DNA from 2 places in the Megasphaera sp. DJF_B143 genome. Region 1 is predicted to be linked to the other one. Evidence: riboswitches for the same ligand, from Rfam matches in the RefSeq annotation. Region 1 holds a riboswitch; the other holds the start of a gene.
What was found. A riboswitch is a leader RNA that binds a small molecule or an ion and turns the genes downstream of it on or off. The one in region 1 is predicted to bind FMN.

Region 1 (23,337 bases):
TGCAACACCGTTTCGGCCTGATCGTTCTGCTGATGTGCTACAGCAATTGCCGAAGCTTGGCATCGTGCTGCACATTGCCGTAGAATGCGGTAGCGTTCCGTCCTTCCGGCCGTCTCCAGACTCTGATGCGTCACCGCCGCAACGTGGGGCACATCGACAAATTCCCACATGAAACCACAGCCCCGTTCTTCTGCCGCCTTCCGTACTACCGGAACCTCATCATCAGCCGCCCGGCGGATGCCGTGATGCACATAACACACGGTCAGCGTCAGATTCCACGCACGGCGCAGAGATGCCAGCACATCAAGCAAGGTCAGCGAGTCCGGCCCGCCGGAACAGGCAATGAGCAGGTGATCACCCGGCAGGAACAGCTGTTCATGCCGGCAGAATGACTCTACTTTATCCCGGAGGCGTCCGGCCGTGGACTTCATCGGTTCCGCCAGGCCGCATCCTGGAACGCCTGGCTGTAAAAAATACCTTCCATGAGATCTTTTTCACTGATCTGGATTTCCGGAATATCATAATGGCAAAGGCACGAACGGGCTATAAGCAGACCGGGCAGGATGATATCGCTGCGCCGTGGCTGCAGTCCTTTTATATGACGCCGTTCCTCCGGCGTCATACGTTTCAGTATGTCAATCCAGCCTGACAGACAATCCCGGGTAATGACAGTGCCTTCTACCCGGTCCGCATCATAGGGATCCAGTCCCAGTTCCATAGCTGCCAGTGACGTAAGCGTGCCGCCCACGCCCAGCAGCCGGTCAGGAACAGCCGGTATGGGCAGCCACTGATTGCGGCAGCGCCGTTCCAGCGCGTCACATGCCGCCGGACCGGATACGTCCTGACAAAACCGCACGGCCCCCATGGGGTAACTATGCGACCAGAGGCTCCTTCCCTCTTTTCCCAGTGCCATTTCACTGCTGCCGCCCCCTATATCGAGGACTGCCACGACCATTCCGGGCAGCGCACTGCCTGCCGCTCCGCGATAGCTGAACGAGGCTTCTTCCAGCCCGCTGAGAATACGGCAGTGCCAGCCAAAGCGGGCCCGTACTTCCGCCAGGAATGCCTGTCCGTCCGAAGCTTCCCGCACGGCACTCGTCGCTACGGCGCAAACGCACAGATCCGGGTACGCATCGTTCCACTGCCGCATAGCTTCCAGCGAGGCCTCTACTCCTTCGCTGGACAAACGGCCGGTCCTGGATACGTCTTTTCCCAGACGGGTCGTCACTAATTCTTTTTTTGAAAAATGCCATTGTCCGTCCCGGTCTCTTTTTCCCCGCATGAAGCGGAGAGAATTTGATCCGATATCGATAACGGCATATACATCATGTTCCATAACTGCTCCTTTTCGCATAACAGGAAGAAACAAAAAGAGCATTCCCTGTCGGAATACTCTTTTCCCTCCATACCTTCCTGGATACGGAATTAATCAGCATGCCGGGCACCGCGGCCGCCGCGTTTCGATTCAGTATTGCGTTTCAGATCCATCAACCGTTCATCGCTTTCTTTCAAAAATCTGCTCAGCCGATCTTCAAAGGACAGAGACTGGGGAGCGCGGCGGTTCATGTCAAACCCGCCATTGTGGTGGTGAAATTCCCGCTTGGAATGAAACTCTTTCTTTTCCGGAGCCGGCTGTGTCCGCTTGATAGACAGGCCGATCTTCCCTTTTTCATCAATAGATAATACCTTGACATGTACCTTATCCTGAACTTTCAGGAAATCATGAACATCTTTTACATATTCATTTGCTACTTCAGAAATATGGACGAGACCAATTTTTTTATCCGGCAGTTCGACAAATGCACCGAACTTGGTTATTCCTGTAACAGTTCCTTCCAATACACTGCCTACTTCGATTGTCATGCTGCTAAGACATCCTCCTTTAACTATAGACACGCGTCGCAAATAGCGTTTACACACATTATACTAATAAACATTAAAAAATTCAATCGTAAATTATGCTTTCTACTGCCTTTCCGCCCCATCAGCGACGGTATGGGATTTCACCCGGCTTTGCCAGTCCGAACTGTTCCCGCGCCTGCCGCATGATTTCTTCCGGTGAAGACAGCCGGTCTTTTTCTTCATGCAGTTTCTGGTTTTCTTCAGTCAATTCCCGTTCCTGGTTGACCGTTATCGTCATATCCTGATGAATCTGCCATAACTCATATATCTTGGAACCGAGAAACAGGCCGCCAAAAATCAAAATAGCCACGACAATCCGCTTATAAGCAGACCAGCCCGCCTTTTTCCTGCGGCGGACGTTCCGTCTCCTGCCCTGCCCGGATAGGCGCGGTCGTCCTGTACGTTTCACCGTCATGTCTCAGCTCCTTTTCAGATTAAAAAAATCTTAACTTATAGTATACCTTGAAATGACTACAAGATAAAGCCTTTTCCCGATATTTAAAGGGAAATGCCGTAATGTGGCTGACGAAAAGGGCCCATTTCTTAGAGATTATCCCCTTTTAAAATAGGAGAATCTCTCCTATAATAGACATATGTATTCGAAAAGGAGGCTACGTTATGCCATATACACCGATAAACGATGAAATACTGACCAGGCTGAAAGAAATTGCCGGCAGCAAAAATGTCCTTACAGAGACTGACGCCATGCAGCCATACAGCCATGACGAAGTAACCGATCCGGCATACCACCATATGCCGGAAGCCGTCGTATTTGCCGAATCAGCCCAACAGGCCGCGGCCATCGTACAGCTGGCCAACGAGTATCATTTCCCTGTCGTTCCCCGCGGTGCCGGAACAGGGCTGGCCTGCGGAGCTGTTCCCATCTATGGAGGCATCGTATTGTCACTGGAAAAAATGAACCATATCCTGGAAATCAATACAGACAGCCTGTACGCAGTCGTTGAACCGGGTGTGCGCACGTCAGATTTGCAAAAAGCCGCTGAAGAAAAAGGATTATTCTATGCCGGCGACCCCTGCAGCGGCGATTCCTGTTTCATCGGCGGAAACATCGCGACCAATGCCGGTGGCAACCGGGCCGTAAAATACGGGACAACGCGGCATCAGGTCTATTCCATTGAAATCGTAAATCCTACGGGACGGATTGTACAGCTCGGTGCCCGCCTGCAGAAGCAATCGACGGGATATTGTCTGGATCAGCTGGTCATCGGATCAGAAGGAACACTGGGCATCATCACCAAAGCCACGTTGAAATTACTCCCCAAACCCCGGTACAAGCTGGACCTTCTCGCCGTGTTCGACGACACAGCAGCGTCCATCGGCGTCGTCAATAAAATCATAAAAGCCGGCATAACGCCGACGTGCGTTGAGTTTATGGACAACATCACCATCAAATCCGTAGAACGCTATCTGAACGAAACGCTCCAAGGCAGCGATACGGGCAATTATCTGATTGTGGAAGTAGAAGGCACGAGTGAAGACGACCTCGATGATAAAGCCATCGTCCTCGACGAACTGTGCACGGCCAGTGGTGCTTCTTCCGTACTGGTCGCCGACCCGGCCCGGATCTGGCAGGCCCGCAAGGCCTTTGCCGAAGCGGTACGTGCCGAAAGCCTTATCGTATGTAAGGAAGACGTCGTCGTCCCTGTCGATCAGGAGCCGCGGCTTCTGGCCCGGATTCTGGAACTGGCCCGGAAATATGGCCTCATCACACGCATCGCCAGCCATGCCGGAGATGGCAATATTCATTTGAACATTTTGAAAAACGAGGACCTCACATACGAACAATGGGAAGAAAAAGTTTCGGAAAATCAGCAGGAGCTGTATCGTTTCATTTATCAGCTGGGTGGCCGTCTGTCTGGTGAACACGGAATTGGCAGCAAACGCAAGGCATTGATGGAAGAATTCACCAATCCCGACGAACTGGCCATGATGCGGGCCGTAAAAAAAGCGCTCGATCCAAACAACATCCTCAATCCCGGTAAAATCTTTGATGTGGAATGAATACCTGAAAGGTGTCTCTTTACTTCCTTTCTATTTGCAGGTATAATAGAATAATCTTCAGGGCAGGGCGCAATCCCCGACCGGCGGTGACAGTCCGCGAACACGCAGTGTACGATTTGGTGAAATTCCAAAACCGACAGTAGAGTCTGGATGAGAGAAGATATGATGATAGTGTATGTGTATTCTTATTGTCATAAAGCCCTGTGCATGCATAGTGCAACAGGGCTTTTAATTATATACAGGAGGTTTCTGATGGATACAAAAGAACAAACATATAATACGATTGAAGAAGCAATCCAGGAATTGCAGTCTGGTCATATCGTCATGGTTGCCGACGATCCCGAACGGGAAGATGAAGCCAACTTCATCTGCGCTGCCCAGTACTGCACCCCGGAAAACGTCAATTTCATGATGAATCATGGCAAGGGACTCATCTGCCTGCCCGTCAGTCAGGAATATGCCCATAAGCTGGGCTTGTTCCCTATGGTAGGCGAAAACACCAACAACAACCATACGGCTTTTACCGTTTCTATCGACTATAAAGATACAGATTCGGGTATCACGGCAGAAGACCGGGCCCGTACTATCCAGAAAGCCGCGACAGATTCTATCTCAGCTGATGATTTTACCCGGCCGGGACATGTATTTCCCCTGACCGGCGTCAAGGGCGGTGTCCTCATGCGCAACGGCCACACGGAAGCCACATTGGACCTGTTGCGCCTGGCCGGGCTGAAGCAAGTCGGCGTATGCTGCGAAATCCTCGATGAACGCGGCGAAATCATGCAATCCAAGGCACTTTGGGAACTGGCCCGCACTCACCACCTGACTTTCGTCTCCATCCACGATCTGCAGAATTACTGCCGTCGTCATGACAAACACGTCGTGCGGGAAGCTACGGCAAAGATGCCTACCAAATACGGCGAATTCAAGATTTACGGTTATATCAATGACCTGACCGGGGAACACCATGTCGCCCTCGTCAAAGGCGAAATCGGCGATGGCAAAAATCTCCTCTGCCGGGTCCATTCGGAATGCCTGACCGGTGATGTCTTCGGTTCCTGCCGCTGCGACTGCGGTGAACAGCTGGCCGCCGCCCTGACGCAGATCAATAAGGAAGGGCGGGGCATCCTCCTGTATATGCGCCAGGAAGGACGCGGCATCGGCCTCATCAATAAGCTCAAAGCCTATGCCTTGCAGGAACAGGGGTATGACACAGTAGAAGCCAACGAAAAACTGGGCTTTGCCCCGGATCTCCGCGAATACTGGATCGGTGCCCAGATACTCCAGGACCTGGGTGCCCGGGAATTACGGCTCCTTACCAATAATCCCCTCAAGATTTACGGTCTCGAAGGGTTTGGCGTGGAAATCGTCGAACGGGTTCCCATTGAAATGCCGGCCCAGAAATTTGATGAATTCTATCTGGAAACTAAGAAAAATAAGATGGGGCATATCTTGACTCATCTGAAATAAGTGATTGTAAAAAAGGCAGTAGCATTACGCGTTTTTGCGTAATGCTACTGCTTTTTTAAGCGGAATCATATGTGTATTACGTAATCTTAAGCTGCGCCGCCTTCATTATCGGCTTCACCGCTGGACCATACTTTCTGTGCATAGATGGCATTGAACAACAGAGCGGCCTGTAACGCCACCTGGGACAAGTTGGCTCCCAGGGTGCCAATCGTGTTGTCCCCCAGTACCATCTGAACCGATAAAATCGTCCAATAAATAAAATTGGCAATATTGACAAAAATCCAGAGAGACCAGTTTTCATTATACTTCAGAATGTAGAGAATCTGAGCTATAAAGCTGACTACGAAGTTAATGGAATCAAAATAAGGCAGCTGGCCGCCTACCTGGGCCAGGACGAACCAGCCGGCCGCCCAGGCAATGAAGGCTGCCATAAATACTTTTTTCCGCGTCCCCGGTTGAAACGAATGAGTCGTTTCCTGATGCCCCCACATATACCATCCTATCGGCTGGGAAATGACATAGACGATATCCATGGCAAAAGACCCATAGGCATGGCTGATCCAGGCAATGTATGTCATGGCAACGCATTGTACAAAGCCAAAGATAAAAGATATTTTACGGCCTTTCATGCCGTATACCAGACAAAGCACTCCGGCTACGCCGGAAATCATGCCGACGATGCTGTCGGGGGCGATGGCATAGACGACGAGCTGCAATAAAATCAGCACGGCCACATAGGTAACTTCAAAGCGCTTCCAGTTGGTAAAGAGCTGGCTATAAAACCAATTATGCTGTGTTGTTTCCATATTATGCTTCTCCTTCCGGATCAGAAAGGATCTGCAGAGCCGTCACGAGCGAGTCCTGTTCTCCCTTTGCCACGAGATCGGCACTATTCACTAAATCATTGACACCTTCTGCCAGGTCTCCCTGATAGAGGACGACATTATTCAGGATCGACAATGTTTCCATATGGCGCAAGCGGCCGATAATCATCAGAATCCCCGATTCCATATCATCGGCGACAATGCCCTTTTCAGACCAGAACGCTTCGGTCTTATCATTGTCATCCATATAAAATCCATCGTGCGAACGGATAATGCCATAACAGGCCTTTGGAGCATATGTATGGGCCAGGGCCAGGAGCCGGAAGGACGGTACGGCCGGATATATTTCCGGCACATACTTGCGGGACAGTCCATCATCGCGGACAGCTCCTTCGGCAATCACTAACTGCCCTAGCGGTATATCATGCTGCATGGCTCCGGCAGAACCGACGCGGATAACCCGTTTAATACCGACATTATGCATTTCTTCCACGGCAATGCCCGCAGACGGTGCTCCGATTCCTGTAGACATAGCTAGTATCTTTTTCCCCTTGTACATGCCAATAATGGATTTGTATTCCCGGTTACAGGCCCAGGGAACGACATGATCCATCAATTTCGCAATCGTATCTACCCGTGCAGGATCTCCCATGATAATGGCAGAATCCGTGTCAATGGCTTTGGTCAGCTGGGTATGGGGCTGAGGAATTTCTTTCGCTTCCATACTGAATCCTTCTTTCCCTTTTGTCTAAATAATCGTAATACGGCCCTGTGGTTTTGCATACGTATCTCCCACGTTTCCTCCCAGAGCTTCTTTGATATAATTGCGGGCAGCATCGACATCGAGATAATCGACATCACCAACCGTTACTTTAGCGGGATCTGTCAAGGCAGAATAGGTATCGCCACCCGATGTCAGATAATCGGGAACGACGATGCAATACGTCGCATCGGGGTTGAAGGATTTGCCACCTACTTTTGTAATGGTCACGCGGCTTCCCGGTTTTGCCGGACTATAATAGGTGGAATGAGGATATACGTCCCCTTTGGCATAAGGTACCCGCGTATCGACGGTGTATTCAATCCCTGCTACCTGCGGAAATGCACCAATAGCTTTCGGGGTCGTACAGGTTGCGGCTTCCAGGATTTCCAATAACGTCGATCCTTTCATCGTCACATATTGGAGGTAGTTGTGATAAGGCATGACGAGCAGCAAATCATTTTCTGTGATTTTTCCCTTGTTGATAGAAGCACGGATACTGCCGCCATTCATGATAGCCCCATCAACACGGACATGCTGTAACACTGTAGCCTGACGTACCTGCCACAGGAAGGCATCGGCCAGAAAATCACCCAGATTCGTTTCTTCAGTCCGGACGCCGGGTGCGCGTGTGCCATCGAGTGTCATCGCCGTTGTGCCGACCACACTGGCCAATTTCTTGGTAATACGGGCCTGTGCCTTATCTACTATAGCTTTTACTTTAGGATCTTCCTTATTATATCGTCCATAAGGATACAGGTCTTCTTTCCATTTCCCATCAACCTGTTGAATGACACCGATATTGGCCAGATGTGCCCCCGTTTCGGCTAACAGTGTGCCGTTTACTGTACGGTCTTTTATGACATGATCATGGCCATCAATAAAAATGTCAATTCCCTGAACGTGATTGAGCACATCGTCCGACCGGTCTCCCGCTGCATCGGGAGCACTTCCCAGATGACCGATGGCAATGACCAGATCACAGTCTGCATCTTTTAATGCATTGACTTCCTTTTGAGCAGCCGTATACATATTATCTTTAGCCAGGAACGTCAGTCCCCGCGTACTTTTCGGGTTGGAAGTCGTCACCGTCGAAGGGGTCGTCAGGCCAAATACGCCAATGTTCAGATTGCCTTTTTTAAGGATGGCATGTGTCTTCGGAGTAAACGGCTTTCCCGTGGCGTCTACGATGATATTCGCTGACATGACGGGGAAATGAGCCTGCTTGATGCGCTGTTGTGTGACATCCGCCCCATAATCGAATTCATGATTGCCCAGGGCCATGGCATCGTATCCGGCGGCATTCATGAAATCAATAGCCGTTTTTCCTTTGCTCAGATTGACCAGATTGTTGTCCTGGATTGCATCCCCTGCATCGAGCAGTAATACTTGTTTTCCCTGGGCTTCAAAATCTTTTCTGAGTGCCGCAACGGTTGCCATACCGTTGACACCATCGGCACGCTGATCGTATCCATGAGTATCGTTAGTATGCATAATGACCAAATGAGAATAATCTGCTGCAAATGCTGAACTGACTAAACAGGACAGAACCAGCGCTAGGGCTGCAGTTTTCTTTTTCATGTGTACCCCTCCAATTAAGTTACTCTAATGCTATGCGTTTTTTATATATTTTCATTAGTATTATACACTAACTAACGGAAATATTCAGATTTTTTTCCATATGGCAGTTCCCTTTCCCGTCTAAATCAGCTATGGAACAGGGTAAACGTTTCTTTATTATAGTCAATAAGGCCATCCCGCTTCATTCTGCCCAATTCAGCCGACATGGCAGACCGGTCTACGGATAAAAAATCTGCCAGCTGCTGCCGGTTAAATTCGATGGAAAACGTATCCTTGCCTCTTTTTCTCGCTTCGTGTGATAAATAGGCCATCAGTTTCTGCCTTGTCGAACGCTGTGACATGTATCGTATTTTTTCAGTCAGTACAAGATTTTTTCCAGCCAATACTGCCAGCAGATTGGCCGCCAATGTTTTCTGACTTTCCGTCAGCGTCGTATGTCCACCCAGGATGTGGCGGAGATTGATGAACAGCACTTCACTTTTTTCTACCGCCATGACATCGACGGCAGAACGGGCATCGGGAAGACTGGCAAAAGCTTCTGCAAACATGCCTCCTGCAGGGACATATGCCAGTATATTACGATTTCCCCAGTAATCCTCTTGTATAATATGGACACTACCATGTAGAACAATGCCCAATGCATGCACTTCATCACCGGCATAAAAGATAAAATTTCCCTTATCGTATGAACGTACACGGCTTCCCATATCTTTAAGGAGTACATCGATTTCCTTTTCGTTAATTCCCAGAAATAAGGGCAATTTTTTTAATACAGTCACATTTTGATTCATTTCGCACCTCATTGTTAGAATAACAACAGATTTTTCTTTCTTATTGTACTATACTAATGATATAAACAAAAGCACTCTGAATAAAAGTATATCATAAAACCCTGTGTATTAAGGAGGAAATTCAAATGAAACGTAAAATCATTCACATCAATCAGGATAAATGTAACGGCTGCGGCTCCTGTGCCCGGGCCTGCCACGAAGGAGCGATTGCCATGATAAACGGCAAAGCCACGCTGCTGCGGGACGACTACTGTGATGGCCTGGGTGACTGTCTTCCCCATTGCCCGACCGATGCCATTACCTTTGAAGAACGTGAAGCGGCTCCCTATGATGCCCAGGCGGTAGCGGAACACCAAAAAGCACATTATACCGGAACGGGCTGCCCCGGAAGCCGCATGCAGACACTGCATCAGGAGCAGCCTGTCTGTCCCGGCCAGAAGAGCCAGGTACTTACAGGCCAGGATTCTGGATGCGCATCATCCCAGCCGTCCCTGTCCCGGTTGCGCCAATGGCCGGTACAAATCAAACTGGTACCAGCCCATGCACCATATTTTAACGGTGCCCGGCTCCTCATCGCCGCCGATTGCACCGCCTATGCTTATGGCCGTTTTCATGAAGACTTCATCAAAAACCGTATCACCCTTATCGGCTGCCCCAAACTGGATGACATCGACTATTCAGAAAAGTTGACGGAAATCATCCGCAGCAATGACATAAAAGAAGTAACTATCGTCCGCATGGAAGTTCCCTGCTGCGGTGGACTGGAAATGGCAGCCAAAAAAGCCTTGCAGCAGAGTGGCAAGTTCATTCCCTGGCAGGTGGCTACCATCTCCCTTGACGGAAACATATTAGATAAATAAATCAGCTCTATAAAAAGAAATGGGCGTGCGAAAGCAAAACTGCTTTGCACGCCCGTTTCTTTTTTCACTGCACATTGACATTCCATTCTTCCTTCAAAGTAGAAAGACACATGAATGTCTGAGATGAAGCTACCGTCGGAATTTCATTGAGCTCTTCCATGAGGAAATGTTCCAGATCGTCCGGTGTCTTGACCAATACCTTCAGCAGGTAGTCAAAAGCACCGACCACATGATGGCATTCCAATACCTGGTTAAATTCGACAACTTTCTGGCGGAATTCTTCCACATCACCGGAACGTTCCAGGTTGACCATAATAAAGGCCGTGACGTTATAGCCCGTCTTGCGGCGGCTGATTTTAGCCCCATAGCCTTCAATAATACCATTGTGTTCCATTTTACGGATTCGTTCTGAAACAGCCGGTATAGACAGGCCGACTATTTTGCTGATTTCCGTAGCTGAAGCCTTGCCATTCTTCTTAAGAATTGTCAGGATTTTTTCGTCAATATGATCCATTCAGGTTACATCCCCCTTACGTTAGTTAATGCAAGATTAAAAGATTTCTGCATACATATATTATCTTACATTATAAAGGAAATGTAAATATATAATTTAAAATTTATTGAATGTCTTTATAATCAATCGTATAACGAGAAAATCCACAGAATACAGGATTTACTTCACCAGATGAAAGTCCTCGTTAAGATCAGAAAAATGGTCCTTAAACCCTTCCGTCATGTATACAGTGCCGTCTTCCGCCGTTATTTCGCCTTCTACACCATCCAGATTTTTAAGGAATTCCATCCCTTTTTCAGGTCCAAGGACAAAGATAATGGTCGTAAACATGTCACTGAGCATACCGGCATGATCAACCTTTCCATCAATGACGACAGAATCACTCATAACGCCGGAACGGGCTGGTCGGCCGGTCCGCGGATCAAAAATATGATGGTAGCGGATGCCATCCTGGATGAAGTACCGTTCATAATCCCCGGAAGTGCCTAAGGCCTGATTCTCAATAGAAACGATGCCCAGATACGTATCGGGAGAATCATTGCGGGGATGGCGGATACCAATTTTCCATGGCTTATCCTTGCTCGTCCTGCCGACGGCATACATAGAACTGGCCCCCATGTTGATGAGCCCGCTCTGAATGTGGTGGGCTTCATAAATCTTGCGAACTTCATCGACGGCAAAACCCTTGGCGATACCGCCCAGATCGAGGCACATCCCTTCTTTCGCCAGCATGACGCTGTGAGTTCCCGGTTCGAGCAGGATATCCTTATAATTTACGTGAGTCAGGGCCGATGCAATTTCTTCATCGGACGGAACATGCTGGTCATCATTTCCGATATCCCACAATTTTGTGATGATACCGACACTGATGTCCCATGCCCCCTGGGTCTTTTCCGAATATTCTTTGGCAATGGCAATCATTTCATAGACTGACGGGTCTACCTGGACATAGGATTGACCGGCCGCTGCATTGATGCGGCTTATATCACTATCCGGATTTTGGGCACTGGCCAGACTATCGAGCTGATGTACCCGTTCGAGCCCTTCTTCTACGGCTTCTTTTGCTTCTTTTCCTTCTGCCCACAGCTGAATCGTCGTATCCATGGCAATGGTGCTCTTATTATAAGACTGCTCCGGATGCAGTGAACACCCGGAGCAGCTCATAACGATCAAAAGCGCAGCCATGCTGAGATAACGGGCATAGCGTTTCAGATCCATATATTAACCTACGTTTTCTTTCGTTTCTTCTTTCTTATAGACGCCTTTAATCATTTCACCGATAGCACCAGTCGGGCACTTGGTCAGGCAGGTAGCATTGTCACAATGGTGGCAGACATCCTGATTGACAACGGCGAGGTGATCGATAATCTTGATGGCTTCTTCATCTTTATGCGAGCAGTTGCGCATGCAGGAACCGCAGCCCAGGCAGAGGGCTTTACAGTTCTTCATAGCCGGTGCACCAAAATCTTTGGAGCTGCAGCTTACGCTTACTTTTGCACTGATAGGAAGCAATTCTATTACATGGTTCGGGCAGACACTGGCGCATTTGCCGCAGCCAGTGCAGATGTCTTTATTGACCTGGGGCAGACCATTTTCGCCCATGGTCATAGCGCCGAACGGACAGCTGCGTACGCAGTTGCCAAATCCAAGGCAGCCGAATTTACAGAACTTGGGACCCTGCTGGACCAGCTTGGCAGCAGCACAGTCATGTACGCCCTTGTATTCAAAAGCAAGTTTGGCAATGCCATTGCCGCCACGGCATTTGACGTGGGCATATTTCGGTTCCGTTGCTTCGGCGACTTTCCCTGTCAGTTTAGCTACGACAGCAGCAACAGCTGCTTTGCCAGGTACGCAAAGGTTGGGCGGAACATCCGGATCGAGAACGACAGCTTCAGCATATTTTGCACAACCGGCAAAACCACAAGCACCACACTGACCTTGCGGCAGTGCTTCTTTAACTTCGCCGATGAGCGGATTTTCTTCCATGGCAAACTTCTTATCTGCCGAGGCCAGGACAAAGCCAAATACGAGGCCAATGCAGGTCAGAATGACGACAGCCATGATCGCGGTTAACGTATAATCCATGATCTAGTACATCTCCTTTTCTCCGTTATATCATACCGGAAAAGCCGAGGAATGCCAGGGACAGCATACCAGCTACAACGAAGGCAATCGGTGTACCCTTGAGCGGTTCCGGTACATCTGCATAGTCCAGTTTTTCACGGCAGCTGGCCATGAGGATCAGAGCCAGAGCAAAGCCAAGGCCGGCACCAACGGCGAATACGATGTTTTCAACGAAGTTGTAATTGTTGGTAACACTGATAACAGGAACGGACAGAACGATACAGTTCGTTGCAATCAGCATAAGGTAAATCCCCCACATGTTATACAGCGTCGGAGATTCTTTCTTGATGACAATTTCCAATAGTTGCACGAAACTGGCAATCAGAATTACGAACGAAATCGTACGCAGGAATTCCAGATGAAGTGGAACGAGAACCTGCGTGTAAAGCAGCCAGGCCAGGATTGTACTGAGGGTAATGACGGACGTTACGGCAAAGCCCATCCCGACGGATGCATTTAAGTTCTTGGAAACGCCGAAGAAGATACACAGGCCCAGGAACTTGGTCAATACGAAGTTGTTAATCAGAACAGCTCCGATAAACAGCGTAAAATATGCGCCCATTATCCTTCAACCCCTTTCAATTGTCTCTGTCTTTCAACATGCTTATTCCAGATTTTGAAACCGGCCATGATGAAACCGATGAGCATGAAAGCTCCCGGCGGCAGGGCCATGATCAGGGCAGGCTGATAAGCATCGCCAAAGACCGGCATGCCAAAGAAGGTGCCATTGCCAAGGATTTCACGGATAAAGGAAATAAGGAACATAGCAATCGTAAAGCCGATGCCCATGCCCATACCATCGAGGAACGAAACGACGACGCCGTTTTTGGAAGCAACCGATTCTGCACGTGCCAGGATGATAGCAAATACGACAACCAGGTCGAGGTATACGCCCAGAGCTTTATACAGGTCCGGAGCATAGGCCTGCAGGAACAACTGTACGCACGTTACGATGGTAGCAATACAGGTGATGTATACAGGGATACGGACTTTTTTGTTAATCAATTTGTGGATAATCGAAACTACCGTGTTGTTGGCGGTAATAACGAACCATACTGTACAACCCATAGTCAGACCATTGACGACACTGGTTGTAACGGCGAGGCCCGGGCACAGGCTCAAGGCCAGGACGAAGTACGGGTTTTCTTCAATAATGCCTCTAGTAAATACTTTCCAAAGATTCATTATCATTTACCCCCTAACTGCGCTGCTTTTTCAACAGCCTCTTTTACGCCTTTTGTAAAGGCCCGGGAAGAAATGGTGGCACCCGTCATAGCCTGAATTTTATCCTTTTCAGAGGCATTTTTGGTAACTTCCAGATTTTCTGCTTTTTTGCCTTTGAACTGGTCTTTAAACGGGGATTTAGCACCTCTGTCGCCGAGGCCCGGAGTTTCATTGGCTTCGAGAACCGTATAATCGATGACTTTGCCATCCATGGAAACGGCGGTCAGCATTTTGATCGGTCCGCCATATCCTTTCGGAGCCGTCGGAATGATATACGCTACTTTCTGTCCGCCCTTCTGAGCGATGAACGTATCCGTTTCACCAGGAACAGGAACGAACTGGTCAGCATCGACCAGGGCTTTCATGGAATCCTGTTTCATCTGTTCTGCTTTCGCTGCAGCCGTCGGGCCGGTAATGAAGAATACGAGACCGATGATACAGCCGGAAACGAGGCACGTGCAAACCAGATTCATAGCGATTTTGAAGATACCGCTCTTATTATTGTCTGCCATTTTATTTAGCCCCCTTTGCCTTTACTTCACCGAAGACGGTCGGTTTGACGAGACGGTCAATCAGCGGAGTCAGTGTGTTCATGAGCAGGATGGAATAGCAAACGCCTTCCGGATACCCGCCGAGTACACGGATCAGTACGGTAATAAGGCCTGCACCGAGTGCAAAAATAATCTGGCCTTTCAGTGTAATCGGAGCCGTGACCATATCTGTTGCCATGAAGAAAGCACCAATAATGAGGCCGCCGGCCATCATTTCAAATACAGCAGCATTGGGGCTGTAAATAATAGCAGTAAGAACGCCGACAGTTGCAATCATGACAACCGGAACCTGCCATTTGATGTAACCTTTCCAGATCAGATAGAGACCGCCGAGAATCAACAGGACCGTGCAGGTTTCACCAGCGGAACCGCTGCGCATGCCAAAGAACATCTGCTGATAAATGGTACCCCAGTCGGTGGCATTGAATGCATTGAACAATGCATCCTGACCGCCATGCTTGAAGGCATTCAGCGGAGTAGGTCCGGCAACGGCATTGACAGCAGCACTGCCGTCCATGTTTGTCCATGTCGTCATGGCAATCGGCCAGGAAACCATCAGGCCGGCACGGCCGACGTGAGCAGGGTTAAAGAGGTTATAACCAAGGCCGCCCATAGACTGTTTACATACGACGATGGCCAGGAAGGAACCGACGATGCTCATCCACCAGGGAAGGCTCGGCGGGCAGCACATCGCCAGCAGAAGGCCGGTGATGACGGCACTGCCATCGGTGATAGTGACTTTCTTGTGCAGTGCTTTTTCCCATAAAAATTCAAAAATAACTGCAGACACAACTGCAACGACCATGTTAAGAAGTGCATTGGCACCGAAATAGTAAACGCCGAACGCAGCAGCCGGTACGAGAGCAGCTACAACATTCCACATAATCTTAGGAATGCTTTCGTTACAGCGAACATGCGGTGAAGATGATACAGTAAGATTTAATTCCTGCATGTCTTTAGCATCCTTTCCTATAGTTTGTCCTTTCGCTTCTGGACTCATGATATCCCTTCTTCCAATTAGTTCTTAGCCTTTTGCGCATCGGCTTTGGCCTGTGCTGCTCTCTGCATAGCTTTGCATTGTGCCTTGGCGTTGCGGATATACTGGACGATATTGCGTTTTGCCGGGCAGGTATAAACGCAGCTGCCGCATTCAACGCAGTTCATGACACCGTATTCCATGCATTTATCCCATGCCTGGCAGGAAGAGAAGATGCTCAGCTGACTCGGGATAAGACCCATCGGACATGCTTCTACACAACGGCCGCAACGGATACACGGAGATTCTTCACCAACCTGGCATTTTTCAGGCGATAATGCGAGGATACCAGATGCACCTTTGGTAATAGGAACATCGAGCTGGTACTGGGCAAGACCCATCATCGGGCCGCCGCCGATTACCCGGTCGGGAGTCTGGGAGAAACCGCCGCAATAATCAATGACTTCCTGGAACAATGTACCAATACGGAGATTCAGGTTCTTCGGTTCCTTGATGCAGTCACCGGTTACAGTCGTCAGACGGGAAATGAACGGGATACCATGGCATACGGCATCGGTAACGGCAATGACCGTACCGACATTGCTTACGACACAGCCGACATTCATCGGCAGTCCGCCTGGTTCGACCTGACGGCCTGTCATGGCTTCAATCATCATTTTTTCAGCGCCCTGCGGATATTTCGTGACACAAGGCTGAACCGTAACTTCCGGAATATCTTTAAAAGCTTCTGTCAGTTTGGCGATAGCTTCCGGTTTATTATCTTCAATTCCGATATAACCCTGATGTACACCGAGAGCTTTCATGATGATCTGGACACCGGTTACCAGTTTCTGAACATATTCATCTTCTACCATGGCACGGTAGTCGCATGTCAGATACGGTTCGCATTCGGCACCGTTTACAATGAAAGTATCGACAGGTTTGTTAGGCGTAAATTTTACATGAGCAGGGAAGGTAGCGCCACCGCAGCCTACAACGCCTGCTTTTTTAATCAGTTCGATGATTTCCTTGCTTTCGAGCTTAGTCCAGTCCCGTTCCTGGGGAATGCCATCAGCCCATTCATCCTTACCATCCGATTTGATGACAACAGCCATGCACTTAACCATCATGTTGTGCGGCATGGGAGCTACCTTGACAACATCACCGGAAATAGAAGCATGGATGTCAGCATGGAGAAAAGCATCGCTCGTACCAATGAGCTGCCCTTTCTTGACATGATCGCCAACCTTGACTGTCGGAGTGCAAGGAGCGCCAAAATGCTGGCTCATCGGGATGACTACTTGATCCGGTATTGCTGGGGTTTCTATGGCTTTATCTTTTGCATAGATTTTGCCATCGTCAGGATGAACCCCACCTCTTTTAAAGGTTTTCAACATCAAAAATCACCTCATTAAATATATAATGAAAAAATAAAAACATTAAGCAACCAATTTAGAGAAGCGATACGTTTTCCGGCCCGGCATATTTCTTGTCTGTCAAAAACCTGTCGAATAACTTGACGCCTCTACAAGACGGCATGAAAGCCGTAATGCCGCCGATGAATTCCGACTGCACTATATCGTATCCCAAAGGGGTGCTTACAAATCTGCAATCACTAGGTGACCGCTCTTTCGAAAGCAGATAAACGTTTTATCAGGACAGAATTATCCACTTTCAATCGTTATCATTATATCATCATCTCTTTTATTATTCAATGTGAAAATTATAGCAAGCTCCTGCCCTATTTCCGCGTGTCTTCTATATATTCCGCATGATTATCGACTTTTGTCCCAAAATATTTTTCCTATTCCGCATATTGATTATGCGTATTTTATATATAGAAAAGGTCTGTATTCATCACATATTCGTGATGCATAGATGAGAATTTATCTGATTTATGGAATTATCACCATAGCCTGGGCCATGTATGTGAAAAATTAGAACAAAGTACTATATCAAAAAGTGACAACAAATATAACTTAAACGATAAACTTTTCGGGCAGGATGCCACAAAAAATACTGCTCCGCATGATATAGCGGAGCAGCAGAATATACAGACGGATTTATTTATTTTTTAATTCCAACGCTGTCGAGATGAGTCCTCTGAATAACGGATGGGCTTTAGTCGGACGGGATTTAAATTCCGGATGGAACTGGCAGCCGACAAAATAGGGGTGATCCGGAAGTTCTACAATTTCGACCAGCCGGTCGTCAGGAGATGTCCCCGATATGACCAGCCCGGCTTTGGTAAGTTCTGTCCGGTACTTATTGTTGAATTCCCAGCGATGACGATGCCGTTCGTAAATAAGGTCTTGTCCGTAAACTTCCCGTGCCTTAGTGCCTTCAGCCAGTTTGCAGGGATATAAGCCGAGGCGCATCGTACCACCTTTGTTAGAAATATCCACCTGATCCGGCATGAGATCGATGACCGGAAATTCGGCATCTTCCTGGAATTCCGAACTCGTTGCCCCTTTCAGGCCTACGACGTTGCGGGCGAATTCCATGACAGCGCACTGCATGCCCAGGCAAAGCCCCAGGTAGGGAATCTTATGTTCCCGCGCATACTGTACCGTCTTAATCTTGCCTTCTACACCGCGGTTGCCAAATCCGCCGGGTACGACAATGCCATCTACACCGCTGAACACTTCATCAAGATTGGCATCAGACGGTTCCAGCGTTTCCGAATCAATCCATCTGATATGCACTTTGGTCTTATAGGCATAACCGGCATGACTCAGTGCTTCGGCTACACTGAGGTAGGCATCGTGAAGTGCTACATATTTGCCTACGAGGGCAATCGTAAGGTCATGTTCCGTGTGATAGATAGCATGGACCATCTTCTTCCAGTCTTCCATATCGCACGGTTTATCCGGCAGATCCAGTTTTTCCAGTACGATACGATCCAATCCTTCTTCAGAAAGGAGAAGCGGTACTTCATAAATGCTGTCCAGTGTTTTATTTTCGATGACAGCATCTTTATCAATATCGCAGAACAGGGCCAGTTTATCTTTCATTTCATCAGACAGCGGCCGTTCTGTACGGCAGACGATAATATCGGGCTGGATGCCAATACCCCGCAATTCTTTTACGCTGTGCTGGGTCGGTTTCGTCTTCAGTTCGCCCGCAGCTCCGATGTACGGTACCAGAGTGACGTGAATATACAACACGTCATTGCGGCCTACTTCTTTCTTTATCTGGCGGATGGCTTCCAGGAACGGCAGGCTTTCAATATCGCCGACAGTCCCGCCGATTTCCGTAATGACGACGTCGGCATTGTCATCATCGCCTACACGGTACACGCGGTTTTTGATTTCATTGGTAATGTGGGGAATAACCTGTACCGTATGGCCCAGATAATCGCCACGCCGTTCTTTTTGAAGCACCGACCAGTAAATCTTGCCGGTCGTGACATTGGAATTCTTACCCAGATTGATATCAATGAAACGTTCGTAATGACCTAAATCCAAATCTGTTTCCGTGCCGTCGTCGGTGACAAAAACTTCACCGTGCTGATAGGGGCTCATCGTACCGGGGTCTACATTGATATAGGGGTCAAACTTCTGAATCGTAACCTTGAAACCACGATTCTTCAGAAGACGGCCCAGTGCCGCTGCCGTAATCCCTTTACCGAGTGATGAAACAACCCCGCCTGTCACAAATATGTATTTAGCCATAATTCCTCCCTGCTGAGCATGACTGCTCGTAGACTGATAAAGTAAGTACTGTAAGATGCCGCAACTGCGGCAGGAAATCATAAGGTATATTATATTACATTTTTTCAGGAGCAGAAACCCCTAAAATGGCCAGACATCCGGCGATGGTAATGCGGACAGCCGTAACCAGGGCCAGTCTTGCTTTTTCCAGATCCTTATCAGACTGGATGACATGGCAATGGTTATAAAAGTTATGGAACAGGCTGGCCAGTTCATGAGCAAAATGAGCTATGCGGTGTGGAGCCCGTTCCCGTGCGGCAATCTGGATTTCTTCCGGAAAAGCCGCCATCTTCTTGATCAGTTCCAGTTCCTGTGGTTCCTTCAGCGTATCCCAGACTACATCAGACCAGTCTTCCGGGATAGTACCGCCCGCTTCTTCGATTTGTTTGTAAATGCTGTAAATCCGGGCGTGGGCATACTGGATATAATATACCGGATTTTCATTACTATGGGATTTCGCCAGATCCAGATCGAAGTCGAGCTGTGTATCGAGAGAGCGCATGATAAAGAAATACCGGGCTGCATCGGTCCCGACTTCTTCAATCAGTTCATTCAGGGTGATTGCCTGGCCAGTCCGCTTGCTCATCTTCACGGGCTTGCCATCGCGGAACAGGCTGACCATCTGCAGCAGCAGCACTTCCAGCTGAGCCGGATCATATCCGAGAGCTGCCATGGACGCCTTGACGCGGGCTACGTATCCATGATGATCGGCACCCCAGATATTGATCATCTTCTTAAAGCCCCGTTCATATTTGTTCTTGTGATAGGCAATATCGGCAGCCAGATAGGTTGGCACGCCGTTATCGCGGATGATGACCCGGTCTTTATCGTCGCCGTAATCGGTCGATTTCAGCCAGAGCGCCCCGTCTTTTTCGTAGGCCTTGCCCCGTTTTTTCAATTCATCACAGGCCGCGCGGATGGCATCGGGATGGAGAGTCCGTTCGCTGAACCAGTTATCATAATGGACATTAAACGCAGCCAGATCCTGCCGCAGGGCCTTCAGTTTTTCTGCATAGGCCCGGTCCTTGAAGTACGCCAGCCGTTCCGGTTCTGCCATAGATAAATACGCATCCCCGTCCTGGTCTATAATGGCCTGGGCCGTTTCAACGATGTCATGGCCGTGATATCCGTTTTCCGGGATTTCCGAAGGATATCCTAAAAGTTCCAGATAGCGTGCATTGACGGAAGCCGCCAGATTATCCATCTGATTGCCGGCGTCATTGATATAATATTCAGCCTGTACATGGTAGCCGGCCTTGCGTAAAAGATTTACGAGAGCACTGCCGTAGGCAGCGCCGCGGCCATGGCCGACATGGAGCGGTCCCGTCGGGTTGGCACTGACGTATTCGACCTGCACGGTGTCATCTTCCCGCAGCTCTGCCTGCCCATACTGTTCACCTGCAGAAAGAATCTGCCGGAGCGTATCGTAAATTACCATATGATTCAGAAAGAAATTGATAAAGCCGGCACCGGCAATTTCTGCCTTGTCCAGCCAGGGATAATCCATCTGGTCTACAATAGCGCGGGCAATCAGCTGCGGAGATGTATGGGCAATGCGCGCCGACTGCATGGCAATATTCGTCGCAAAATCGCCAAATTTCTTCTGGGGAGGTACTTCGAGCACGACTTCAGGGTATTTTCCCTGAGGCAGTGTGCCCGCCTTGACAGCTCTGTCCAGAGCTTCCTGTATGCCTTGCTTGACTAATTCTTTCATTTCCATTACGCATGATCCTCCTGCACATCAATAGACAGCTGATTATAATTGGACGCAAAACCATCGATTGTCACATCGTATCCCAGTTCTATATGTCCCGTACCATCAGACAGAGTAGAGCGGCACACATAGGTCTTCAGCGTGACCGGAAGCCTGCCCAGAGGCGTATCGTACCACGAATGGGTTTCCCTTCCCGGCCAGTATTCCTGCCGCTGCTGCATCTTCCCTGTCCGTACCAGTACGACGTTGCCATTATCCAGGACCTTGATGATGGTGGTCACACCTTCAAGTCCTGTGATTTCGCTTTCGGCATACATAATATACTGGGTATCTCTTTTCCTATAATACTTGCCTTCCGATACGAGCTCCATTTTCAGCTCCTGACCTTGTTCATTGCGCTGGATGCTCGTAACGCTTACGACAACGGGTTTCACGGAATTCCAACCTTTCTTTTTTTATTTCAATGTTACTATTATATAACAAGCAGGGGAAAAAGGAAATAACAAATCATGAATGTTTCGCATCCTCTATGAGCCAGGGCCAGTATTTTTCCGGCATAAAGCTGCGCCGCACCGTATCATTGCGCCGTTCTTTTATAGCAATAGTCTTATAATACGCCTGCCAGAGATGATTGAATCCCTGCTCGTCCCGGGAAAGAGATAATTCCTGCAACGTCCTTGGGATTTCAATCAGGGAAAGGGTGTGATTCTCATAGAGGACACCCATGTGCCGGCGTATATCGTGGATGACCCACCGTTCTCCGGGAAAACGGGAAACAAAGTGCGGTGCCATAAGGGGTACGACAGCACAGGAAGGTGCCAGCCGGGCATAGAGCATACCATCGGACAATTCACGGAAGCGCAGCAGCCCCAGTAACTTGTGGCGCTCATTGCCCGTCCTGCGGGCCATCTGACGTACTGCCCAGACCGGTTCATCGCTGAGATGATGGAGAAATTCTTTTTTATAATGAAAGGCCAGCCTCAGGTACAGGAGGAGCGCCTCTTCCCTCCCGGGCAGTTCTGCCATGAAGGCATAGTACAGGAAATGACTGGCCCTGCCGCCACACTGCTTACGGAGTGCTTCCAGGATCCGCCGGGCTTTGCCGGGATCAGAAGGCACAAACCGCGGTTGATCAAACAGCGATAGCTCCCCTTGGGTGCGGATATTTTCTGTCTTTTCTATGCCATCATGCCAGGCGTCAAATACAGCCGACAAAAAGCCGAAAAACGTCCCGTCATATTCGTAATTCATATGGTGCCTCCCGAAAACAAATCAACTTCTTCGTAGCGGGACCGCCCCTCATCCTGCAGGAGATGCCGCCGGATTTCCCCCTGCCCTGTATGACCGCCATAGTACCGTCCCCGGCAAGTGATGAAATATTTTGCCCGTTTGAGGACGATTCCCAGGCGCCGCAGACTGTCATAGGAAAGCCAGGCCTGCCTGCGGGCCGCGCAGATGCGCCGTGCCGACTGTACGCCAATGCCCGGCACGCGGAGCAGCATGTGATAGGAAGCGCGGTTGATTTCAATGGGAAAGACTTCCGGATGCCGCAGGGCCCAGCAGGCTTTCGGGTCGAGGTGAAGATCAAAATCAGGCATATCGTCACTCAGTATTTCATCGGCCGTAAACTGATAAAAACGCAGCAGCCAGTCCGCCTGATAAAGACGGTGTTCCCGCAGGAGCGGCGGCGTCCTCAGTTCCGGCAGTCCCGGCCCATGGAGCATGGGCACATAGGCTGAATAATAAACGCGTTTCAGGCTCACATGGCGATACAATGATTCGCTAAGACGCAAAATCGTGCGGTCACTGTCCGGCGTCGCTCCGATGATGAGCTGCGTCGTCTGCCCGGCCGGTACGAAAGCAGGTACTTTGCGGCTCTTTTTCCGTTCCTCCTGCCGTTCGGCAATGCCTGCGCGGACAGCACGCATGGGCAGGAGGATACTCTGCTTCGTTTTTTGCGGCGCCAAAAGCCGGAGGCCTGCCGATGAGGGCAGTTCTATATTGACGCTGAGCCGGTCCACATACTGTCCCAGTTCCCGGATCAGTCGTTCATCCGTCCCGGGTATGCCTTTCATATGGATGTATCCGTTAAAATGATAGACATCGCGGAGCAGCCGCGCCGTACGGATGAGAAGCTCCGTCGTCGTATCGGGACTCTGGTAGACACCGGAACTCAGGAATAACCCTTCTATATAATTGCGCCGGTAAAACTGTATCGTAATATCGGCAATTTCTTCCGGTGTCAGCATAGCCCGCTTCGTCTCCCGGCTGCAGCGGTTGACACAATAGGCACAGTCATAGATACAATAAT
Region 2 (6,511 bases), on a different contig from region 1:
TGATTTGGATTTTTGCCAGAATATCATACAATCTGGTTCAGAATCGAAGCTGTTACAGGATATATCTCAAAAGGGACTGCTGGCCAAGCAGTCAGATCATGGAGTCTATCAGTATCATTCTCTGTTCCGGGCTTTTTTGCAGCAGAAAGCGGAAGCTGAGCTGCCCGATAAGCGGAAATTATACCAGTCTTTTGCTTTATATTATCTGAGGAAAAATAATTATGAGTGGGCATTGCATTTTTGTATCCTTTGTACGGATTGGAAACGGGCCTTGGACATTCTCGCCAGAGTAGGCCGTCATTGGATGGTGTCAGGCCGGCAGAGAATATTTTGCCATTATATTGAGAAAATTCCCGTTCCATACCGGAAGGATCCTCGTATCTTTATTTCACTTGGCGACATGGCACGTCTGGCAGGTGAGTACGAAAAAGCGGTTTACTGGTATGAGCAATCCGATCAGTTGTTTGCCATAGAGAAAAATTCTGTAGGAGAAAGCGAAAGCTGCCGCGGCCTGGGCGAAATTTATCTGGATATTATTCAGCCTGTTGAAGCCCAGAGATATCTGCATCAGGCTTATAAGGCATTACCAGAAGGACAGGAAGAAAAAAAGGGAGAACTTCTGTATCTCATGAGTGAAAATATGATTAATCATGGAAACTCACGGCTGGCAGAGCGGTATCTGTTATTGCGGCACAAAGTAGTTCCCTTTGATCATGGCGATAGAAATAATCTTCAGGCGCGCATATGGCTGCGAACGGGAAAAATCAGGAATGTCTGTCAGATATTACAAAGAGATAATCTGGACCGGTTGGACCGTGCTCCCGTATCTTTTCGTGACAGTTCACTGATTTTGTCATTATGTTATTCTATTCAGGGAGATATGGAACAGGCTCTGCAGTATGCTGATAAAGCTATCCAGTACGCACAGGCTATCCATTCCCGGTTTATCGCTGTCATTAGTTATGTCCGTATGGGGCATGCCTTGTTACTGGATTATCGTCATAACAAGGATATTTGTAAACAAAAATATGAAAAAGCATTGGAACTGGCAGAACAACTTCCTATTGAAAGGGGTAAGACAGAAATATACTGGGGACAAAGCCTGATGGCTTCGTTGGATGGTAATTGGAGCGAAGCGGAACGAATCGGACGCTATGCATTGGCTATCACACAGAAAGGGAAGGATGCCTGGTTTTCGGCTATTTTGTACCTGACACTGGGTATGGGAGCTGTATTCAGCCATTGTGCCAGTAAAGGGCTTCCCTATTTGGAAAAAGCGTTAGCATTGTATCAGAAATGCCGGGATACTTTGGGGCAGACAGCCTGCTTTTTATATTTTAGTCACAGCTATCAACAATTAGAAAAGCCCGGATTATTCTTAAATTTTTATCAGAAATTTGTGACATACTGTCGTGTCTATCATTATGAGTTCCTGATGGAGAAAAAGTCCATTTTAGGGAATCTGGGAAACATGAGCTGTGATACGCTGCAGTCTTATCATCAGATGATCCGGCCTGCGGCAAATACTGTGACTCCTCTTAATTCTGTCATTACTACCTTTGGAGGCTTATCTCTTATGTTCCAAGGAAGACAGATTTTGTCAGGAGATTGGACCAGGCAGTCGGCCAAGCAGTTGTTTTTACTGCTAATCTCATTTTATGATATCCCCATGAGCCGGGAAAAACTTATGAATATTTTATGGCCTGATGCGGACGAACGGACAGGACGCAATAACTTTAAAGTGACATTGAACTGTCTGCTTAATACATTGGAACCGGAACGCCGGCCACGGATGCCGAGCACATTTATCCGTAAAAATAAGACAAGTCTGCAATTTACAGCATTCAACGACTGCCATCTTGATATCCGGAATTTTGAAGAATTAGTAAAGAAAGGGCTGCAAATGCTTCCCCAAAAAACAGATGAAGGACAGGTTTTGATCCGGGAAGGGCTGGATTTGTATAAAGGAGAATATCTCAGTGGTGAAATATTAGGAGAAGTCTTGTTACAGAAGCGGGATCAATTAAAATTGCTGGCCCTGAATAGTGGCACCCGCCTGGCCGTATCTTATCTGGACCAGAACCGGTATGAACAGGCAGAAAAACAAGCAGAATGGATATTGACCGTGGACCCTTGCTGGGAAGAAGGGTATCGTATTTTACTGCGCAGTTATGGGAGTCAGAAAGACACGGTTATGGTAGAGAAATGGTATCGCAACTGCTGCCAGGTACTGGAACGGGATTTGCATATGCCCATATCGGAGCGGACGAAAAACATATACCAAAAGTTTATAAAGTGAGATGAAAAAGCCCTGTGCAGCATTCAAGAAGCTGGACAGGGCTTTCAATTATGGGTAAGATATTCATTTGTGCATAGACAAGGAAAAGGCTCTGGCCTATAATGGAATTGAACTTATATTTTTATCAATAGGAGCCTGCATTATGGAAACTGTGAAACATGCGGATCATTATAACCGCAATCTGGAATGTCCTGCCTGTGGCAAGAAAAGCCGGTTTAAAATATGGGACCGCATACAGATAGACAAAAATCCCGGACTTCGGGATAAAGTACGGGATTTATCTCTCTTTCGGTTTCAGTGTCCGAAGTGCGGACATGAAACATATCTCGATTATGATTTCCTTTATATTCAGAGCGATCTGCGCCTGGTCATTTATTATGCTCCCGGCGGAGGAGATGTGACAAATATGCATCAGTCACTGCAGAAGCCGGAATATGAATTCATGAAGGCATTCCGCTATCGCCTTATCCGCCAGCGGACGCAGTTACTGGAAAAACTTGCCATTTTTGACGCCGGATACGATGACAGGGTGATAGAAATCATGAAAGTAATGATTCAATCTTTTCTGGTAGCACAGGCCAGCCCGATTCATGCCAGCCTGATTGAATTTACTCACAGTGAATCGGGCGATGCCTTTCATTTTGCTGACCAGAGCCAGCAGAAATCAGGCATGCTTCCGTTTAATGATTCCATGCACCAAACGTATCAGGCACTGGAGCGTGATCTGGGAGAGGCGCTGCCGCCGGATGACATGCTGGAAATCACACCCCAATGGGCAGTTTCCTTTGTAAAGGACCATCAGGATTTATTTGCCTGACGGGCCATGTAGTCTTTGATATCTTTCAATGTAATGAAGGGCAGATGATACATATCTGCCAGGTGCCATAACTGAGGTGTACGCATCATGGTTCCGTCTTCGGCCATGATTTCACAGCATAATCCGGCTTCTTTCAGGCCAGCGAGACGCATGAGATCTACCGTGGCTTCTGTATGTCCGCCGCGGGTGAAAAGTCCGCCTTCTTTGGCGATGAGGGGAAACATATGCCCGGGACGACGGAAGTCTGACGGACGGGAAGCGTCTTCTGTCAGCATACGCGCCGTATAAGCCCGTTCTACTGCGGAAATACCTGTTGTTGTTTCTACGTGGTCTATGGAGACGGTAAAGGCCGTTTCATGGTTGTCCGTATTCCGGGCTACCATAGGCGGCAGAGCAAGTTTTTCTGCAAAGGCCGAACTGATGGGAAGGCAGATGAGACCTTTTCCATGAGTCGCCATGAAATTCATATTTTCTGTTGTGCAGTACTGGGCGGCGCAGATAAAATCACCTTCATTTTCTCTATCCGGATCATCTGTGGCGATGATAATCCGGCCCTGGCGCAAAGCATCCAGTGCTTCATCGATAGTGTTGTACGTTCGTTTCATTGTCATAATGCATGCCTCCGTATATAAGGGTATTGGGAATTGTCTTCAGCAAAAAAATAACCCTGACCAGGACGGTCAGGGCATACAGGCACAGCATCAGACAGACTGCGGACGCAGCCTGAGATTGCCTTCTTCCATCCAGACTATACGGTCGGTTTTGGAATTGCACCAAATCATGCGCCAAAGCGCTAGCGGACTATACCGCCGGTCGGGAATTGCACCCTGCCCTGAAGACATTTTTATTATACCATTAATTTTACGCATTGCAACTATGTAGCAGGAGAAATTTAAAGAATCAAAAAGATATCATTATGAAAATCAAAATAGACAAAAACGGTCAGGCAGATATAGAATCTGCATGCGCTGAACAGGAGGAACGGTATGAATATAGCTCATTATGTTAAAGCAAAAAGCTTGGAGGAAGCCTGGCAGTTAAATCAGAAACGGTCAGCGGTTATCCTGGGTGGCGGTTGCTGGCTGCGCATGTCTCCCCGCCGCAGGGTGGCAACGGCAATTGATTTGATGGATTTGGGACTGGATGAAATACGCGAAACAGAAGAAGCATTTTATATTGGAGCTATGGTGCCATTGCGCCAACTGGAAATTTCTGAATCACTGGAAACGTATACCCAGGGGGCTATGAAGGAAGCATTGCGTCATATTGTGGGTACACAATTTCGCAATATGGCGACGGTAGGAGGGAGCATCTGGGGCCGGTTTGGCTTTTCTGATGTATTGACACTCTTTCTGGCTTTGGATGCAGAAGCCGATTTATATAAAGGCGGACGAATACCCCTGTCTCTTTTTGCGGAAAAGACGGCAGATACGGATATTTTAAAAGGCATATATCTCCCTAAAAAGAAACGGCGGACGGCCTATGCTTCGCTGCGGCTGAACGCGACCGATTTTCCTGTCCTGGCCTGTGCCGTATCCCGCACAGCAGATAGCGTCTCCTGCAGTGTGGGAGCACGACCGATGAGAGCACAGGTACGATGTCTTCCGGCAGGTACGGGAATGACCGGGGAGGAAGCGGAACGGGCGGCCCGTGAAGTGGCGGATTCTTTATCTTTTGAAGATAATATGCGGGCCAGCCGCATATACCGGCATGATATGGCGATGGTTCTGTGCAGGCGGTTGTTATTACAGACGGCAGGGGAGGGAGACTAATGAGAATTCAGTACTGGCTTAATGGAAAGATGGAAAGTGATGAAATTTTACCAGGACAGATGCTGTATGAATTATTGCGTAAAAAGGGATGTTATAGCGTCAAATGCGGTTGTGAAACGACAGCATGCGGATTATGTACGGTATGGCTGGAGGAAAAACCGGTACTGTCCTGTGCCGTGCTGGCCGCCCGCATTGACGGAAAGCATGTTATGACACTGGAAGGACTGCAGGATGAAGCACAGGAATTTGCCCGGTATATGGGACAAGAAGGCAGCGATCAGTGTGGATTTTGTAATCCCGGTTTTGTCATGAATGTGCTGGCTATGGCAAGAGAATTAGATAATCCTGGAGAAGAAGAAATCAAAGAATACCTGGCAGGCAATCTCTGCCGATGTACGGGATATGTCAGTCATATGAGGGCATTGAAACGGTATCTGACAGAAAAAGGAAAGGGGATGCGGTTATGAGAGAAATCAACCGGGTGGTTATGAAAAAAGATGCCCTGCAACTGATGACAGGAAAACCGGCTTATACGGAAGATTTAGCACCGGAAGGCTGTCTAATCGTCAAAGCTCTGCGCAGCCCTCATGCCAGAGCCATCGTACGTCATGTTGACACGAAAGCTGCCCTGACCGTTCCGGGCATTGAATGCATCCTGACAGCAGAGGATGTCCCTAAGACGCGGTTTACTATTGCCGGCCAGACCTATCCGGAACTCAGTCCGTATGACCGGCTTATACTGGATAGACAGATACGATATGTTGGAGACCCAGTGGCTCTTGTAGCCGGGCGTGATGCGGCATGTGTGGATAAGGCTATGCGCATGATAAAGGTGGAATATGACATACAGGAGCCTCTTCTCGACTTCCGGCAGGCCGTGGATAATCCTATTGTGGTTCATCCGGAAGATGACTGGAACCCACGTGTACCGGTCGGTGGTGATAACAGACGAAATATTATTGCCCAGGCGGAAGAAGACTGGGGCGATGTCGATACGGCATTCCAGAAATCGGATGTTGTGATTGACCGGATCTATCATACAAAACAAGTACAGCAGTCTATGATGGAAACATTCCGGGCGTATACGTATTTGGATGAATTTGGCCGTCTGGTCATTGTCAGTTCGACGCAGGTTCCCTTTCATGTACGACGCATTGTCGCGACAGCCCTGGAAATTCCCAAATCGAAAATCCGTGTAGTTAAGCCACGTATCGGAGGAGGCTTTGGTGCCAAGCAGACGGTTGTCATGGAATGTTATCCTGCTCTGATTACTATGCGTACGGGAAAACGGGCGTATATGGCCTATACGCGGGAAGAGGCCATGACGGTTTCCTCTCCCCGGCATGAAGCAGATGTTCACGTGCGTTTGGGGGCTTCCCGGGATGGTATTATCCAGGTGATTTCTGTGGAATCGCTCTGGAACGGTGGTGCGTATGGTGACCACAGCCCGACGACGGTCACGTTGTCGGGACATAAATCGATTCCTTTATACAATCGTTTCTCTGCATTCCGGTTCCGGTACACCGCCGTGTATACCAACACGATTGCTGCCGGAGCATACAGGGGGTATGGTGCTACCCAGGGGATTTTTGCACTGGAATCGGCTGTGAATGAATTGGCAGA

Region 2: another riboswitch for FMN. It lies ahead of ribB (3,4-dihydroxy-2-butanone-4-phosphate synthase); the one in region 1 lies ahead of DBO31_RS03305 (bifunctional 3,4-dihydroxy-2-butanone-4-phosphate synthase/GTP cyclohydrolase II).

What each region holds. Positions count from the first base shown of each region.
Region 1 covers NZ_ONTA01000113.1:3,660-26,996, forward strand. Annotated here, with positions in the region: gene tilS (tRNA lysidine(34) synthetase TilS) at 1-431, opposite strand, end outside; gene DBO31_RS03285 (Ppx/GppA family phosphatase) at 428-1,336, opposite strand; gene DBO31_RS03290 (S1 domain-containing RNA-binding protein) at 1,426-1,863, opposite strand; gene DBO31_RS03295 (septum formation initiator family protein) at 1,985-2,317, opposite strand; gene DBO31_RS03300 (FAD-binding oxidoreductase) at 2,521-3,924, shown strand; FMN riboswitch at 3,974-4,090, shown strand; gene DBO31_RS03305 (bifunctional 3,4-dihydroxy-2-butanone-4-phosphate synthase/GTP cyclohydrolase II) at 4,177-5,394, shown strand; gene pnuC (nicotinamide riboside transporter PnuC) at 5,481-6,200, opposite strand; gene DBO31_RS03315 (nucleoside phosphorylase) at 6,202-6,942, opposite strand; gene DBO31_RS03320 (bifunctional UDP-sugar hydrolase/5'-nucleotidase) at 6,967-8,559, opposite strand; gene DBO31_RS03325 (Crp/Fnr family transcriptional regulator) at 8,685-9,350, opposite strand; gene DBO31_RS03330 (ATP-binding protein) at 9,476-10,210, shown strand; gene DBO31_RS03335 (Lrp/AsnC family transcriptional regulator) at 10,275-10,724, opposite strand; gene DBO31_RS03340 (FAD:protein FMN transferase) at 10,884-11,828, opposite strand; gene rnfB (RnfABCDGE type electron transport complex subunit B) at 11,946-12,809, opposite strand; gene DBO31_RS03350 (electron transport complex protein RnfA) at 12,835-13,410, opposite strand; gene rsxE (electron transport complex subunit RsxE) at 13,410-14,033, opposite strand; gene DBO31_RS03360 (RnfABCDGE type electron transport complex subunit G) at 14,036-14,584, opposite strand; gene DBO31_RS03365 (RnfABCDGE type electron transport complex subunit D) at 14,586-15,623, opposite strand; gene rsxC (electron transport complex subunit RsxC) at 15,641-16,996, opposite strand; gene DBO31_RS03375 (CTP synthase) at 17,663-19,273, opposite strand; gene argS (arginine--tRNA ligase) at 19,368-21,032, opposite strand; gene DBO31_RS03385 (DUF1934 domain-containing protein) at 21,032-21,460, opposite strand; gene DBO31_RS03390 (TIGR03915 family putative DNA repair protein) at 21,534-22,277, opposite strand; gene DBO31_RS03395 (putative DNA modification/repair radical SAM protein) at 22,274-23,337, opposite strand, start outside.
Region 2 covers NZ_ONTA01000013.1:128-6,638, forward strand. Annotated here, with positions in the region: gene DBO31_RS09205 (hypothetical protein) at 24-362, opposite strand; gene DBO31_RS00270 (bacterial transcriptional activator domain-containing protein) at 401-2,299, shown strand; gene DBO31_RS00275 (CpXC domain-containing protein) at 2,442-3,116, shown strand; partial or broken gene ribB (3,4-dihydroxy-2-butanone-4-phosphate synthase) at 3,122-3,727, opposite strand; FMN riboswitch at 3,844-3,960, opposite strand; gene DBO31_RS00285 (xanthine dehydrogenase family protein subunit M) at 4,103-4,888, shown strand; gene DBO31_RS00290 ((2Fe-2S)-binding protein) at 4,888-5,355, shown strand; partial or broken gene DBO31_RS00295 (xanthine dehydrogenase family protein molybdopterin-binding subunit) at 5,352-6,511, shown strand, end outside.